4 regions of the Salmonella bongori NCTC 12419 genome follow, and region 3 is predicted to be linked to each of the others. Evidence: predicted binding sites of a transcription regulator. Region 3 holds the regulator's gene; each other region holds the start of a gene.
What was found. Region 3 encodes PurR, which represses purine synthesis genes. Its sites were predicted from a motif close to CANGCAAACGTTTGCNTG; they were not measured.
Positions count from the first base shown of each region.

Region 1: purE (5-(carboxyamino)imidazole ribonucleotide mutase) is a predicted target of PurR. The motif match lies at 2,070-2,087, and genes of this name have one in related genera.
Region 2: purH (bifunctional phosphoribosylaminoimidazolecarboxamide formyltransferase/IMP cyclohydrolase) is a predicted target of PurR. The motif match lies at 2,145-2,162, and genes of this name have one in related genera.
Region 4: SBG_RS01905 (nucleoside-specific channel-forming protein Tsx) is a predicted target of PurR. The motif match lies at 2,602-2,619, and genes of this name have one in related genera.

Region 1 is NC_015761.1:518,824-522,895, reverse strand. Features, by position in the region: gene cysS (cysteine--tRNA ligase) at 1-645, opposite strand, end outside; gene ppiB (peptidylprolyl isomerase B) at 819-1,313, shown strand; gene lpxH (UDP-2,3-diacylglucosamine diphosphatase) at 1,316-2,038, shown strand; gene purE (5-(carboxyamino)imidazole ribonucleotide mutase) at 2,158-2,667, shown strand; gene purK (5-(carboxyamino)imidazole ribonucleotide synthase) at 2,664-3,731, shown strand; gene mnmH (tRNA 2-selenouridine(34) synthase MnmH) at 3,827-4,072, shown strand, end outside.
Region 2 is NC_015761.1:4,036,884-4,040,955, reverse strand. Features, by position in the region: tRNA gene SBG_RS19100 (tRNA-Glu) at 1-16, opposite strand, end outside; rRNA gene SBG_RS19095 (16S ribosomal RNA) at 102-1,643, opposite strand; gene purH (bifunctional phosphoribosylaminoimidazolecarboxamide formyltransferase/IMP cyclohydrolase) at 2,269-3,858, shown strand; gene purD (phosphoribosylamine--glycine ligase) at 3,870-4,072, shown strand, end outside.
Region 3 is NC_015761.1:1,373,451-1,377,522, reverse strand. Features, by position in the region: gene sodB (superoxide dismutase [Fe]) at 1-70, shown strand, start outside; gene cydH (cytochrome bd-I oxidase subunit CydH) at 360-449, opposite strand; gene purR (HTH-type transcriptional repressor PurR) at 744-1,769, shown strand; gene punR (DNA-binding transcriptional activator PunR) at 1,766-2,698, opposite strand; gene punC (purine nucleoside transporter PunC) at 2,811-4,016, shown strand.
Region 4 is NC_015761.1:424,217-428,288, forward strand. Features, by position in the region: gene secD (protein translocase subunit SecD) at 1-101, shown strand, start outside; gene secF (protein translocase subunit SecF) at 112-1,083, shown strand; gene yajD (HNH nuclease YajD) at 1,177-1,524, shown strand; gene SBG_RS01905 (nucleoside-specific channel-forming protein Tsx) at 1,601-2,464, opposite strand; gene SBG_RS01910 (SadB/YajI family lipoprotein) at 2,762-3,301, opposite strand; gene nrdR (transcriptional regulator NrdR) at 3,452-3,901, shown strand; gene ribD (bifunctional diaminohydroxyphosphoribosylaminopyrimidine deaminase/5-amino-6-(5-phosphoribosylamino)uracil reductase RibD) at 3,905-4,072, shown strand, end outside.

The DNA.
Region 1 (4,072 bases), 850 kb from region 3:
TTTGCAATTCATCGCCGAACATTCAATGTGCCAGCCCGGACGCCCTTCGCCCCACGGTGACGGCCAGCTCGGCTCGCCCTCTTTCGACATTTTCCACAACACGAAGTCCATCGGGTTACGCTTCACGTCAACCACATCAACGCGCGCGCCCGCCTGAAGTTGCTCCAGATCCTGGCGCGAAAGCTGTCCGTAAGCCGGATCGGTCGGTACATCAAACATCACATCGCCGTTATCCGCTACATAAGCGTGACCTTTCTCGATCAACGTTTGGGTAATATTTATGATCTCCTGAATATGGTGCGTCGCACGCGGTTCGCTGTCCGGACGCAGAATATTCAGCGCATCGAAGTCCTGATGCATTTCCGCAATCATTCTGTCGACCAGCGCGACAAAACTTTCGCCATTTTCATTTGCGCGCTTAATGATTTTATCGTCAATATCAGTAATGTTACGCACGTACTTCAGCTTATAGCCGAGAAAACGCAAATAGCGCGCGACAACGTCAAAGGCGACAAACGTACGTCCGTGGCCAATATGACAGAGATCGTAAACGGTAATACCACACACGTACATGCCGACTTCCCCGGCATGAATGGGTTTGAATTCCTCTTTTTGGCGCGTCAGTGTATTAAATATTTTTAACATCGAAGATTCCGTATAGACGTGTGTGGGTAATAAAGTCCGTATGATACCCATAATTCGGGCAGGAAGCAGCACACTTTGCGAGGTGATCGAACCTTGCGGTTATGCTATAACACACCCCTATATCTGACTCTTCCGAGAGTTGAAGCACCACTATAACGGAACAGGATGCAAAAATGGTTACTTTCCACACTAATCACGGCGATATCGTAATCAAAACCTTTGATGATAAAGCGCCTGAAACAGTTAAAAACTTCCTGGACTACTGTCGCGAAGGTTTTTACAACAACACCATTTTCCACCGTGTGATTAACGGTTTTATGATTCAGGGCGGCGGTTTTGAGCCGGGCATGAAACAAAAAGCCACTAAAGACGCTATTAAAAACGAAGCCAATAACGGTCTGAAAAATACCCGTGGTACGCTGGCCATGGCGCGCACTCAGGCACCTCACTCCGCAACCGCACAGTTCTTCATCAACGTGGTTGACAACGACTTCCTGAACTTCTCTGGCGAAAGCATGCAGGGCTGGGGCTATTGTGTCTTTGCGGAAGTGGTTGAAGGTATGGACGTCGTGGATAAAATCAAAGGCGTGGCTACTGGTCGCAGCGGTATGCACCAGGACGTGCCAAAAGAAGACGTGATCATTGAAAACGTGACCGTCAGCGAGTAATCGTGGCGACACTATTTATTGCAGATCTGCATCTGCAAACGGAAGAACCGGCGATCGTCGCCGGTTTTCTGCGTTTTTTAGCCACGGAAGCCCGTCAGGCCGACGCATTGTATATTCTTGGCGATCTCTTCGAGGCCTGGATTGGCGATGACGATCCCACCCCATTGCATCATGAGATAGCCACCGCCATCAAAGCGGTTGTGGATTTTGGCGTGCCCTGCTTCTTTATTCATGGCAATCGCGACTTCTTGCTGGGTAAACGCTTTGCCCGCGAGAGCGGCATGACGCTACTGCCGCAGGAAAAAGTCCTCGACCTGTATGGCCGCAATGTACTGATTATGCATGGCGACACCCTCTGTACCGACGATGTCGGTTATCAGGCATTTCGCGCCAAAGTTCACCATCCGGGGATCCAACGACTGTTTCTTACCCTGCCGCTGTTTATTCGTCGCCGTATCGCCGCCAGAATGCGCGCTGGCAGTAAAGCGGCTAACAGCAGCAAGTCGCTGGATATTATGGATGTCAATGCGCAGGCCGTTATCGCCGAAATGGAAAAACACCGCGTACAGTGGTTGATTCACGGTCACACCCACCGTCCGGCAGTGCATACACTTTTCGCTAACGGTCAGCCCGCCTTCCGTGTAGTGTTAGGCGCATGGCACCATGAAGGTTCAATGGTAAAAGTTACGCCGGACGACGTGGAACTCATCCCATTCCCCTTTTAAATTCGATCGTCTACTCTTCTGTTATGGCGGCTACGCAACCGTTTTCCTTGCCTGATTATCATGCTATTCTCTGACACCTCAAAAGCAGCGTGTCCCGCACCACAGGAGTTTTAAGACGCATGTCTTCCCGCAATAATCCGGCGCGTGTCGCCATCGTGATGGGGTCCAAAAGCGACTGGGCTACCATGCAATTCGCCGCCGAAATTTTTGACATTCTGGATATTCCGCACCATGTCGAAGTGGTTTCTGCTCACCGTACCCCCGATAAACTGTTCAGCTTTGCCGAAAATGCTGAAGAAAACGGCTTTCAGGTAATTATTGCCGGCGCGGGCGGCGCGGCGCATCTGCCAGGAATGATTGCGGCAAAAACGCTGGTGCCGGTACTTGGCGTTCCGGTACAAAGCGCTGCGCTAAGCGGTGTGGACAGTCTCTATTCTATTGTACAGATGCCGCGCGGTATTCCGGTTGGCACACTGGCCATCGGCAAAGCTGGCGCCGCTAACGCGGCGCTGCTGGCGGCGCAAATTCTGGCCACCCACGATAACGCACTGCATCAGCGCCTTCGCGACTGGCGCAAAGCACAAACGGATGACGTGCTGGAAAACCCCGATCCACGAGGTGCGGCATGAAGCAAGTGTGTGTTCTCGGCAATGGGCAACTGGGCCGGATGCTGCGCCAGGCAGGCGAACCGCTGGGTATTGCCGTCTGGCCGGTCGGGCTGGATGCGGAACCTACCGCCGTTCCGGTACAACAGAGCGTTATTACCGCAGAGATTGAGCGCTGGCCTGAAACCGCGCTTACCCGCGAACTGGCACGTCACCCGGCGTTCGTCAATCGAGAGGTATTCCCGATCATCGCCGACCGCCTGACACAAAAACAGCTTTTCGATAAGCTTGGGCTGGCGACCGCCCCCTGGGAAAAGTTGTCGGATAAGGGCCAATGGCCTGCCCTGTTCGATAAACTGGGCGAACTGGCGATTGTTAAGCGTCGTATTGGCGGCTACGACGGTCGCGGACAGTGGCGGCTACGCGCGGGCGAAACCGGGCAACTGCCGGATGACTGCTATGGCGAATGTATTGTTGAGCGCGGCATTCATTTTTCCGGTGAAGTGTCATTAATCGGCGCACGCGCTCACGACGGCAATACTGTGTTTTACCCACTGACGCACAATCTGCATCAGGACGGCATCCTGCGGACCAGCGTCGCATTCCCGCAGGCGAACGCCGGGCAGCAGGCACAGGCAGAATCCATGCTTTCGGCGATTATGCAGACGCTAAACTATGTCGGCGTGATGGCAATGGAATGTTTTATTACGCCCGAAGGTCTGTTAATCAACGAACTGGCGCCGCGCGTACATAACAGTGGACACTGGACGCAAAATGGCGCCAGCATCAGTCAGTTTGAATTACATCTACGCGCGATTACCGGCCTGCCGCTGCCTACACCGGTCGTTAATGCCCCATCGGTGATGGTCAATCTGATCGGCAGCGACTTACAGTACGACTGGCTAAAGCTGCCTCTGGTACATCTGCACTGGTATGATAAAGCGGTACGTCCGGGACGAAAAGTCGGCCATCTGAATTTGACCGACAGCGATACGTCACGTCTTAGGGCGACTCTGGAAGCGCTCTCTCCGCTCCTGCCGCCAGAATATGCCAGCGGTATTATCTGGGCGCAAAGTAAGCTTAAATAACGCATAAAATGCCGGGAGAATGATCTTCCCCTTTCCCGGCTCCTCCCTCAGCGCGTAAAATCTCACTATTGCTGTTTTGTTTTTCGGGATTACACATGAACGATGGAACGGACTCTCGCGCGCTCCTCATTGCCGATACGCCTTTAATTGATGTACGCGCGCCGATTGAGTTTCAACAGGGCGCCATGCCGGGCGCTATCAACCTGCCATTGATGACGGATGACGAGCGAGCCGCCGTCGGCACCTGTTATAAACGTCAGGGTGCGGATGCAGCGTTAGCGCTGGGACACCGGTTAGTGAGCGGTGACATTCGCCAGCAGCGTCTTGAAGCCTGGAAAGCC
Region 2 (4,072 bases), 1.8 Mb from region 3:
TCTAGACGAAGGGGACACTGAAGTCTCAATCGCAAGACGCCTTGCTTTTTACTTTTCATCAGACAATCTGTGTGAGCACTGCAAAGACCGTTTCTTTCAGGTAAGGAGGTGATCCAACCGCAGGTTCCCCTACGGTTACCTTGTTACGACTTCACCCCAGTCATGAATCACAAAGTGGTAAGCGCCCTCCCGAAGGTTAAGCTACCTACTTCTTTTGCAACCCACTCCCATGGTGTGACGGGCGGTGTGTACAAGGCCCGGGAACGTATTCACCGTGGCATTCTGATCCACGATTACTAGCGATTCCGACTTCATGGAGTCGAGTTGCAGACTCCAATCCGGACTACGACGCACTTTATGAGGTCCGCTTGCTCTCGCGAGGTCGCTTCTCTTTGTATGCGCCATTGTAGCACGTGTGTAGCCCTGGTCGTAAGGGCCATGATGACTTGACGTCATCCCCACCTTCCTCCAGTTTATCACTGGCAGTCTCCTTTGAGTTCCCGACCTAATCGCTGGCAACAAAGGATAAGGGTTGCGCTCGTTGCGGGACTTAACCCAACATTTCACAACACGAGCTGACGACAGCCATGCAGCACCTGTCTCACAGTTCCCGAAGGCACCCTCGTATCTCTACAAGGTTCTGTGGATGTCAAGACCAGGTAAGGTTCTTCGCGTTGCATCGAATTAAACCACATGCTCCACCGCTTGTGCGGGCCCCCGTCAATTCATTTGAGTTTTAACCTTGCGGCCGTACTCCCCAGGCGGTCGACTTAACGCGTTAGCTCCGGAAGCCACGCCTCAAGGGCACAACCTCCAAGTCGACATCGTTTACGGCGTGGACTACCAGGGTATCTAATCCTGTTTGCTCCCCACGCTTTCGCACCTGAGCGTCAGTCTTCGTCCAGGGGGCCGCCTTCGCCACCGGTATTCCTCCAGATCTCTACGCATTTCACCGCTACACCTGGAATTCTACCCCCCTCTACGAGACTCAAGCCTGCCAGTTTCGGATGCAGTTCCCAGGTTGAGCCCGGGGATTTCACATCCGACTTGACAGACCGCCTGCGTGCGCTTTACGCCCAGTAATTCCGATTAACGCTTGCACCCTCCGTATTACCGCGGCTGCTGGCACGGAGTTAGCCGGTGCTTCTTCTGCGGGTAACGTCAATCGACAAGGTTATTAACCTTGTCGCCTTCCTCCCCGCTGAAAGTACTTTACAACCCGAAGGCCTTCTTCATACACGCGGCATGGCTGCATCAGGCTTGCGCCCATTGTGCAATATTCCCCACTGCTGCCTCCCGTAGGAGTCTGGACCGTGTCTCAGTTCCAGTGTGGCTGGTCATCCTCTCAGACCAGCTAGGGATCGTCGCCTTGGTGGGCCGTTACCCCACCAACAAGCTAATCCCATCTGGGCACATCTGGTGGCAAGAGGCCCGAAGGTCCCCCTCTTTGGTCTTGCGACGTTATGCGGTATTAGCCACCGTTTCCAGTAGTTATCCCCCTCCACCAGGCAGTTTCCCAGACATTACTCACCCGTCCGCCACTCGTCAGCAAAGCAGCAAGCTGCTTCCTGTTACCGTTCGACTTGCATGTGTTAGGCCTGCCGCCAGCGTTCAATCTGAGCCATGATCAAACTCTTCAATTTAAAAGTTTGATGCTCAATGAATTAAACTTCGTAATGAATTACGTGTTCACTCTTGAGACTTGGTATTCATTTTTCGTCTTGCGACGTTAAGAATCCGTATCTTCGAGTGCCCACACAGATTGTCTGATAAATTGTTAAAGAGCAGTTGCGACGCGGCTTTCAGCTCACCGTCGCGAGGTGGCGTATATTACGCTTTCCTCTTTCAGAGTCAACCCTGAATTTCAGGATTTTTCTCTTCAACCGGCCGGCTGTTTGTGTGAAGTGATTCACATCCGCCGTGTCGATGGAGGCGCATTATAGGGAGTTCTCTGCTGACCGCAATAGAAAAATTGCAGAAAAATGACTGTTTGCTGCATTCCCCAGCAAAACCCTTAGTTATACCCATTTACACACAGACTTATCCACAAAATGCGTGTTCATTTCCTGGATCTTCTCACTCTGCAAACGATCTTTCAGGGATAAAAGCGGGACCGGTATTTTAAAAGAAAAATTCGCGAGCGTTGCGCAAACGTTTTCGTTACAATGTCGCCGCAAAATGAGAATGCCCCATAAGGGGCGTTAGCTGAGTTTTTTACGAAAAATTCAGCTAACGCTCTCTGTAATTGTCGAATCCAGGGGATTTACCATGCAACAACGTCGTCCAGTCCGCCGCGCTTTGCTCAGTGTTTCTGACAAGGCCGGTATCATCGAATTCGCCCAGGCACTTTCCGCACGCGGTGTGGAGCTGTTGTCTACGGGGGGCACCGCCCGCCTGTTAGCAGAAAAAGGCCTGGCGGTGACTGAAGTTTCCGATTACACCGGTTTCCCGGAAATGATGGATGGACGCGTAAAGACCCTGCATCCAAAAGTCCACGGCGGCATCCTCGGTCGTCGCGGCCAGGACGATGCTATTATGGAACAGCATCACATTGCCCCTATCGATATGGTTGTCGTTAACCTGTATCCGTTCGCCGAGACCGTGGCGCGCGAAGGCTGCTCGCTGGAAGATGCGGTAGAGAACATCGATATCGGCGGCCCAACGATGGTTCGCTCCGCCGCGAAGAACCATAAAGACGTCGCCATCGTGGTGAAGAGCAGCGACTACGACGCCATTATTAAAGAGATGGACGCTAACGAAGGTTCTCTGACCCTCGACACCCGTTTCGATCTCGCCATCAAGGCATTCGAACACACCGCCGCCTACGACAGCATGATTGCCAACTACTTCGGCAGCATGGTTCCGGCTTACCACGGCGAAAGCAAAGACGCCGCCGGTCGCTTCCCGCGTACGCTGAACCTGAACTTCATTAAGAAGCAGGATATGCGCTACGGCGAGAACAGCCACCAGCAGGCTGCTTTCTATATAGAAGAAAATGTAAAAGAAGCGTCCGTTGCCACCGCACAGCAGGTGCAGGGCAAAGCGCTTTCCTACAACAACATCGCTGATACCGACGCGGCGCTGGAGTGTGTGAAAGAGTTCAACGAGCCAGCCTGCGTAATCGTCAAGCACGCTAACCCGTGCGGCGTGGCGGTAAGTACCTCTATTCTCGACGCTTACGATCGCGCCTATAAAACCGATCCGACTTCCGCGTTCGGCGGCATTATCGCCTTCAACCGCGAGCTGGATGCCGAAACCGCGCAGGCCATCATCTCCCGCCAGTTTGTCGAAGTGATCATCGCCCCATCCGCAAGCGAAGAAGCGCTGAAAATTACCGCTGCCAAGCAGAACGTCCGTGTTCTGACCTGCGGCCAGTGGGCAAGCCGCGTGCCAGGCCTGGACTTCAAACGCGTTAACGGCGGCCTGCTGGTTCAGGACAGGGATCTGGGTATGGTGAGCGAAGCTGAACTGCGCGTGGTTTCCAAACGCCAACCTACCGAACAGGAGCTGCGCGATGCGCTGTTCTGCTGGAAAGTGGCAAAGTTTGTGAAATCCAACGCCATTGTGTATGCCAAAGAGAACATGACCATCGGCATAGGCGCAGGCCAGATGAGCCGCGTGTACTCTGCCAAAATCGCGGGCATTAAAGCCGGTGATGAGGGGCTGGAAGTGAAAGGTTCCGCGATGGCCTCCGACGCCTTCTTCCCGTTCCGCGATGGCATTGATGCCGCTGCTGCGGTAGGCGTGAGCTGCGTGATCCAGCCTGGCGGTTCTATCCGTGATGATGAAGTCATTGACGCCGCTGATGAACATGGTATCGCGATGATCTTCACTGGTATGCGTCACTTCCGCCATTAATGGAGCTACAGATGAAAGTATTAGTGATCGGTAACGGCGGGCGCGAGCACGCACTGGCGTGGAAAGCGGCGCAGTCGCCAAAAGTAGAAACTGTCTTCGTGGCGCCAGGCAACGCCGGTACCGCGCTGGAGCCGGGGCTGCAAAACGTCGCGATTGGGGTAACGGACATTCCGGCGCTGCTGAGCTTTGCGCAGAATGAAAAGATCGATCTGAC
Region 3 (4,072 bases):
TCCAAACTATCTGGAACATTTCTGGGCACTGGTTAATTGGGCGTTTGTCGCGAAAAACCTCGCCGCATAAGTCTGAGAATACGCAGAAGGTTCGCCTTCTGCGTATGAGCACCATTTGCAGGAGGCGTCAGATCAGAACATTTCCTGGCTGAGGTACAAACGCCAGCCGCCATCACGCCGATATTTCTCTCCTGCGCTCACTCAACGTCCGTTCACATGTTCTACAGATAACAAACGCACCGACGTTGCCCCCCTCCCTCCGGGATAGCCCGCTACATAATAACAAAACATTTTTGCCATATAGATAACATTGAGGCAGTGCGAGGGAGGCGAGGCGCTCCCTCAAAAGAGAAGGAAAATCAGTGCAGAGCGGCGGTTAATCCACCAGCGACAATCAAGCCCAATGCAATAATCGTCGTGATCAATGAAAATTTCAGGTCGGTACTCATCAAGTTTTCTCCTTTTTATTCCCACACAAAAAGTGATATAGCGCATTTTTGCACATTCACGCACAAAAATCTCTCACGTTTTATACTGATAACTGTTTTTAACGCTTCCCCTTTTCCTCAAGATCAGACAAAATTCCAGGCTTACTGAATTAGCGTAACGGCCATTGACCCCTTCCTGACGTTCCGTGTCGTTTTCCGGCGTGCCGCAACCCTGACGTTGCGATTAGGGTGTGTGTAGGCAAACGTTTACCTGGCGTTTCTCAGGAGCTTAGCAAGGGTCTGGAGTGAAATGTAATGGCAACAATTAAAGATGTAGCGAAACGAGCAAACGTTTCCACTACAACTGTATCACACGTAATCAACAAAACACGCTTTGTTGCTGAAGAGACGCGTAACGCGGTCTGGGCGGCGATTAAAGAGCTGCACTACTCTCCCAGCGCTGTCGCACGTAGCCTGAAGGTTAACCACACTAAATCGATAGGTTTACTGGCGACCAGCAGCGAAGCGGCCTATTTCGCAGAAATTATCGAGGCGGTTGAAAAGAACTGCTTCCAGAAAGGCTATACGCTGATTCTGGGTAATGCCTGGAATAATCTGGAAAAACAGCGCGCCTATCTGTCCATGATGGCGCAAAAGCGCGTGGATGGTCTACTGGTAATGTGTTCTGAGTATCCGGAGCCTTTACTCTCCATGCTGGAAGAGTATCGCCACATTCCGATGGTCGTGATGGACTGGGGTGAAGCGAAGGCGGATTTTACCGACACGGTTATTGATAACGCCTTTGAGGGCGGTTATATGGCGGGTCGTTATCTGGTTGAACGCGGCCACCGTGATATCGGCGTTATTCCCGGCCCGCTGGAGCGCAACACGGGCGCCGGGCGGCTGGCTGGCTTCATGAAGGCGATGGAAGAAGCGTTGATCAAAGTGCCGGATAACTGGATCGTCCAGGGCGACTTCGAGCCGGAGTCCGGTTACCATGCGATGCAGCAGATCTTATCGCAGTCGCATCGCCCTACCGCTGTTTTCTGTGGCGGCGATATTATGGCGATGGGCGCTCTGTGCGCCGCGGATGAAATGGGCCTTCGCGTACCACAGGACGTTTCGGTGATTGGTTATGACAATGTGCGTAACGCGCGATTCTTTACGCCGGCGTTGACAACAATTCACCAGCCCAAAGACTCTTTAGGCGAAACTGCTTTCAATATGCTGCTGGATCGCATCGTCAATAAACGCGAAGAGTCGCAGTCTATTGAAGTTCATCCGCGTCTGGTTGAGCGTCGCTCAGTCGCCGACGGTCCGTTCCGCGACTATCGGCGTTAATCCCCACCGTCGGGAGCCTCCTCTGGCTCCCGTAGCCACTCCCGATTCAACGTTTCGCTATCGCCTAAATAGTCCAGTAGCCAGGACAGCGCGGGCGATGCCTCATTTTGTTGCCACGTCACACAACAAGCTGCATCGGGAAACGGATTCTCTAATGTCAGTGCTACCCATTTGCCACTGTCTATCCACTGACGGGCAAAATGCGTTGGCACCATTCCTACGCATAAACCAGCCGACAGACAAGTGGCTGATGACTCCCAGTCCGGTACAACAACCCTTTTTTGGTTATCAAGCAGCCAGGTAATTCGTTTCGGTAAGGTTCGCGAAGTATCTTCCCTGACCAGCGACGGCCAGTTGCGTAACGTATCATCGCTTAATGGCCCCTGCATCGACGCCAGCGGGTGATCGTGTGCCACTACACAGCTCCAGCTCAGGGTTCCCATATCCCGAAAAGCGTAACGTCCCCCGACCGGAATTGCCTGCGTCGCCCCAATGGCCAGTTCCACCCGTCCGTCGGAGAGCGCATCCCAGACGCCGTTAAATACCTCCTGAAAGACCAGTAGTTCCACATCGTCAAAATGGCGATAGAAATCGACGATCATTTGGCGGGTTCGTTCCGGCCTGACAATATTATCCACCGCAATCGCCAACTGCCCGCGCCAACCAGTAGCAATTTGCTGACACTGCTGGCGTGTGATCTGCATTTTTTTGATAACAGAACGCCCTTCTTTTAAAAACCAGGCGCCGGCAGGGGTCAATTCGACGTCACGATGACGTCGTACAAAAAGCGGTACAGCCAGCCACTCCTCTAACTGACGAACCGTATAACTGACTGCTGAGGGTACACGGTGCAACTCTTGCGCCGCCGCACTAAAACTTCCATTACGCGCCACGGCGTCAACCACTTCAAGCGAATATTCGGACCACATTATATGCCTGCAAAAATTTTGAACCCAATGGACAAATATTAACGTTTCACAACGTTAATTTCACTCCCTACACTCTGCGGCAGTGTCTGTTTGATAATAAAGAGAAACAAATATGCAACCTGGAAAAGGTTTTTTAGTCTGGCTGGCCGGTCTTAGCGTGCTGGGTTTTCTGGCAACGGACATGTACTTGCCTGCGTTTGCCGCTATCCAGGCGGATTTACAAACGCCTGCTGCCGCCGTCAGCGCCAGTCTCAGCCTGTTTTTAGCCGGATTTGCCGTCGCGCAGTTACTCTGGGGGCCCCTTTCGGACCGCTATGGCCGTAAGCCGATTCTACTGCTGGGGCTGTCTATCTTCGCGCTGGGAAGTCTGGGGATGCTGTGGGTGGATAGCGCGGCAGCATTGCTGGCGTTACGCTTTGTGCAGGCAATCGGCGTATGCGCAGCCACGGTTATCTGGCAAGCGCTGGTGACCGATTATTATCCCTCGCAAAAAATTAATCGTATCTTCGCCACGATCATGCCATTGGTAGGGTTATCTCCGGCGCTGGCCCCCTTACTGGGCAGCTGGATACTGACGCATTTCTCATGGCAGGCGATTTTCGCCACGCTGTTTGCCATTACGTTGATTTTGATGTTGCCCGCCCTGCGCTTAAAGCCGTCGGACAAAGCGCGTGCCGGGGGGCAGGATAAACTCACTTTCACAACCCTGTTACGCTCTAAAACCTATCGCGGCAATGTTCTGATTTATGCCGCCTGTTCCGCCAGCTTTTTTGCCTGGTTAACGGGGTCTCCATTCATTCTGAGCGAGATGGGGTACAGTCCGGCAGTGATTGGCCTGAGCTATGTCCCGCAAACCATCGCTTTTCTGGTGGGCGGGTATGGTTGCCGCGCGGCGCTGCAAAAATGGCAGGGCAACCAACTCCTTCCGTGGCTGCTGGGGCTGTATGCGTTAAGCGTCATCGCCACGTGGGGCGCAGGTTTCCTGAATAATGCCTCGCTGGTAGAGATTCTGATCCCGTTCTGCGTCATGGCGATTGCTAACGGTGCAATCTATCCTATCGTCGTCGCGCAGGCGTTGCGCCCGTTCCCGCAAGCGACAGGGCGCGCTGCCGCGCTGCAAAATACGCTGCAACTGGGATTATGTTTCCTGGCAAGTCTGGTGGTCTCCTGGCTTATCAGCACACCGTTGCTGACCACCACCAGCGTCATGCTTTCTACCGTCATTCTGGCGGCGTTGGGCTACAAAATGCAGTCTCATTCTGCACGTGATAAGGCCGGATCTCCTTGTGCCAGCGTCGCCCACGAGGAGTCTCACTAAAGCTTTGTTAACCCCTGGTAATTAGCACGCTAACAATTTTCAGTTGAATCATCAAA
Region 4 (4,072 bases), 950 kb from region 3:
GTATCGGTGTGGCGACGTCGATGTTCACTGCGATTATCGGTACGCGTGCTATCGTAAACCTGCTATATGGCGGCAAGCGCGTCACTAAGCTGTCAATCTGAGGAGTGCGATGTGGCACAGGAATACACTGTTGAACAACTAAACCACGGCCGTAAAGTCTATGACTTTATGCGCTGGGACTACTGGGCATTCGGCATCTCCGGGTTACTGCTGATCGCGGCCATTGTGATTATGGGCGTGCGCGGATTTAACTGGGGGCTGGATTTTACCGGCGGTACGGTGATTGAAATCACGCTGGAAAAACCGGCTGAACTGGATGTGATGCGCGAGGCGCTGCAAAAAGCGGGCTTCGAAGAACCGCAGTTGCAGAACTTTGGCAGCAGTCACGACATTATGGTGCGTATGCCGCCAACCGAAGGTGAAACCGGCGGTCAGGTATTGGGCAGTAAAGTGGTGACTATCATTAATGAGGCCACCAACCAGAACGCCGCTGTGAAGCGTATTGAATTTGTGGGGCCAAGTGTCGGTGCCGATCTGGCGCAAACCGGCGCGATGGCGCTACTGGTGGCATTGATCTCTATCCTGGTTTACGTCGGTTTCCGCTTTGAGTGGCGCCTGGCGGCTGGGGTGGTCATCGCGCTGGCGCACGACGTAATCATTACGCTTGGGATACTGTCGCTGTTCCATATCGAGATTGACCTGACCATTGTGGCATCGCTGATGTCGGTCATTGGTTACTCGTTGAACGACAGTATCGTGGTCTCTGACCGTATTCGTGAAAACTTCCGCAAAATCCGTCGCGGGACGCCTTACGAAATTTTTAACGTGTCGCTGACCCAGACGCTACACCGTACGTTGATTACCTCCGGTACGACGTTAGTGGTGATTCTGATGCTGTACCTCTTCGGTGGTCCGGTACTGGAAGGCTTCTCGCTGACGATGCTGATCGGTGTCTCTATCGGTACTGCATCTTCTATCTATGTCGCATCAGCGCTGGCGCTGAAGCTCGGTATGAAGCGCGAGCATATGCTGCAGCAGAAAGTCGAAAAAGAAGGGGCGGATCAGCCGTCCATTCTACCATAAGCTGGTGTTAACATGACTGAAAAAAGCCGCAACATCGCAGGGTGCTGCGGCTTTTTATTATCCAGAATAAACTCGATTGCATGAGGAACTATCATGGCTATCATCCCCAAAAACTATGCGCGGCTGGAAAGCGGCTATCGCGAAAAGGCGCTGAAGCTGTTTCCGTGGGTGTGCGGACGCTGTTCCCGTGAGTTTGTGTATTCAAATCTGCGTGAATTAACGGTGCATCATATCGATCATGACCACACCAATAACCCGGAAGACGGCAGCAACTGGGAGCTGCTGTGCCTCTATTGTCACGATCATGAGCATTCCAAATATACCGAAGCCGATCAGTACGGCACGACGGTCATCGCCGGGGAAGATGCGCAAAAAGATGTCGGTGAGGCGACTTATAACCCGTTTGCCGATCTGAAAGCGATGATGAATAAGAAGAAGTGAGAACAAAGATGCCGGAGCGCGATCTGTCCGGCGTGTTATGGTTAATACGCCGGCGATGCCCGGCGTATTACGCGAATCAGAAGTTGTAGCCCACAACCAGGTAGCCGCCCCAGCCGGTAGATTTCGCACTGAAATCACCGTCGCCCCAGTTTAGTTTAGCGCCATTCTGCCACTGGCCGCCGTTATGGAAGTAACGTGCCACGACTGAATAGTGCCAGTGATCATAGTTCAGCGCCAGAATATGGCTGGAAGCGATAGAGTTGCTGGTACGGTTCGGATCGTCACCTAAGTCAGATCCCCAGTCAAAGTTGGTAAAGCCGATATAGCTTAGTTTACCGCCCCACAGGTCGGTGATGGGAACGAAGTACTTCACTTTGAAACGGTAGCCGTCCCACTCATTTTCGTTGGAGGCGCCGTAGTTTTGCCACTGATATTTCGCATACACGTTCAGTGACAGGCCCATTGGCAGACCGGTGTCGATATCGGTCCCCAGACCCATATACCACGTGCTCTGGCGGCTGGCTTTGTTATCGCCCATATCGTAGATGTAGTTGTTGGCGAAATACCACTCTTTAAACGGGCCGAAACCCAGGTTGACGCCGGTTAGCTTATCAATCGAGAAACGCGGTTCGATTTCCATAAACATCGGGGAGCCGTCATCCCATGCGCCTTTATCGTTGCCATTACCCCAACCAAAGGTTTTTGGAATGTCGATATAGCCATAGAAATCAAACCAGTCTTTTTTGGCAAAAGCTTCATATTCCAGATAGACGTCGTTGTTCAGTTTCGGCGAGAAGCGGGTATGGTAGCTGCCTACTACGTTTACGCTCTGATGCCACCAGTCGGAAAGATACTGCGGCTGATCATTTTCTGCTGCGTTAACAGTAAAAGATGAAGTGAGCGCCAGCGCTGCGCTGGCTGCAAGTAAAGTTTTTTTCATATGTATGCCACTGTTTGAAATCCCTTACGGGAGTGAAAAAAGCGCAATTTGCGTTTCTAAATATTTCGTGTTTCTGCGGAGCCTATTATAAAAATCATTGCTCACAAAAATATGTCTTGTTTCACATATCTATCATTTACGTAATCGATTGCGTTCACGTTTGCGCACTTTGGGTATAATGAGAGGGCTGCTTTAGTGAATGTATCCCATAAGTGCTATAAATGTTGAAAATGTCATGAGAACAACAAAAGGGCGCAAGACATGTTGCGGAACGCACAAAATGTTCCGCGAAGACGTTTATTGATTAACAGGTTGGATGTCGTGAATGCGGATAAAGCCTAACTGCTCCGGCGTAAGCCCCTTTAACTGTAACGGAATGTTGACATCACTGGGCGCAAGCAGGCTGGCGGGCGCATTTACCAGCAGGCTTTTCACATTCACCTCCTGATAGTTCTCTGTCGTGCCCTGAATTTGCCCATACTCTACGGTAGCGCTAAAGGCTGGCAACGGATCGCGTGATTCGCCCTGAATTTGTAACATGGCGTGGGCACCATCATTAACTGATGTAATATCCCGCAATGCCATACGTAGTGTACCGATTTGACTTTCCAGGCGGGCTGGCGTATTTGCGCCAGGCAACAGATAAACGCCGCGCGTTGAATTCGCATTCAGCGTATTTTGTTGGGTAATTTTTACCGTTTCCTGATTCAGCTGATTCATCTCTTTATTCAATGTGCTAATGTTTTGGTGCATCTGACGAACGTCGCTTTGCGGTACGCAGGCGGTCAGGCTCAGGAGACTTCCCAGCAGGAGCATTCTTGGGTAACGTCTTGTCATGTCGATTATTTCCTTCATAGTCCGATAGCGTAATGGTAGTTTGCTATATGAACAAAGGCACCGATCCTTTGTCTCAAATTTGCTCTGCCTTTGTTGTCGCGTCAGTTCAGGGTAAAATAGACTTTTCTAAACCACTGGTCAGGACGTCGTATGCATTGCCCATTTTGTTTCGCCGTAGATACCAAAGTCATTGACTCTCGTCTTGTAGGCGAGGGCTCGTCCGTACGCCGCCGCCGGCAGTGCCTGGTTTGTAATGAACGTTTTACAACATTTGAAGTGGCCGAGCTGGTTATGCCGCGCGTGATAAAAAGTAACGATGTGCGCGAACCCTTTAATGAAGATAAGCTGCGCAGCGGTATGTTAAGAGCACTGGAAAAAAGGCCAGTCAGCGCGGACGATGTTGAAATGGCATTGAACCATATTAAGTCACAATTACGCGCCACAGGGGAGCGTGAAGTTCCCAGTAAGATGATTGGCAATCTGGTCATGGAACAGCTGAAAAAGCTCGACAAAGTCGCGTATATTCGCTTTGCCTCCGTCTATCGTAGCTTCGAAGATATCAAAGATTTTGGCGAAGAAATTGCTCGCCTACAGGACTAAGCCATGCAGGATGAGTTTTACATGGCGCGAGCGCTAAAACTAGCGCAGCGTGGACGTTTCACCACTCACCCGAACCCTAATGTCGGCTGTGTCATTGTTAACAATGGCGAAATTGTCGGCGAAGGTTATCACCAGCGTGCCGGAGAGCCGCACGCCGAGGTCTATGCGCTG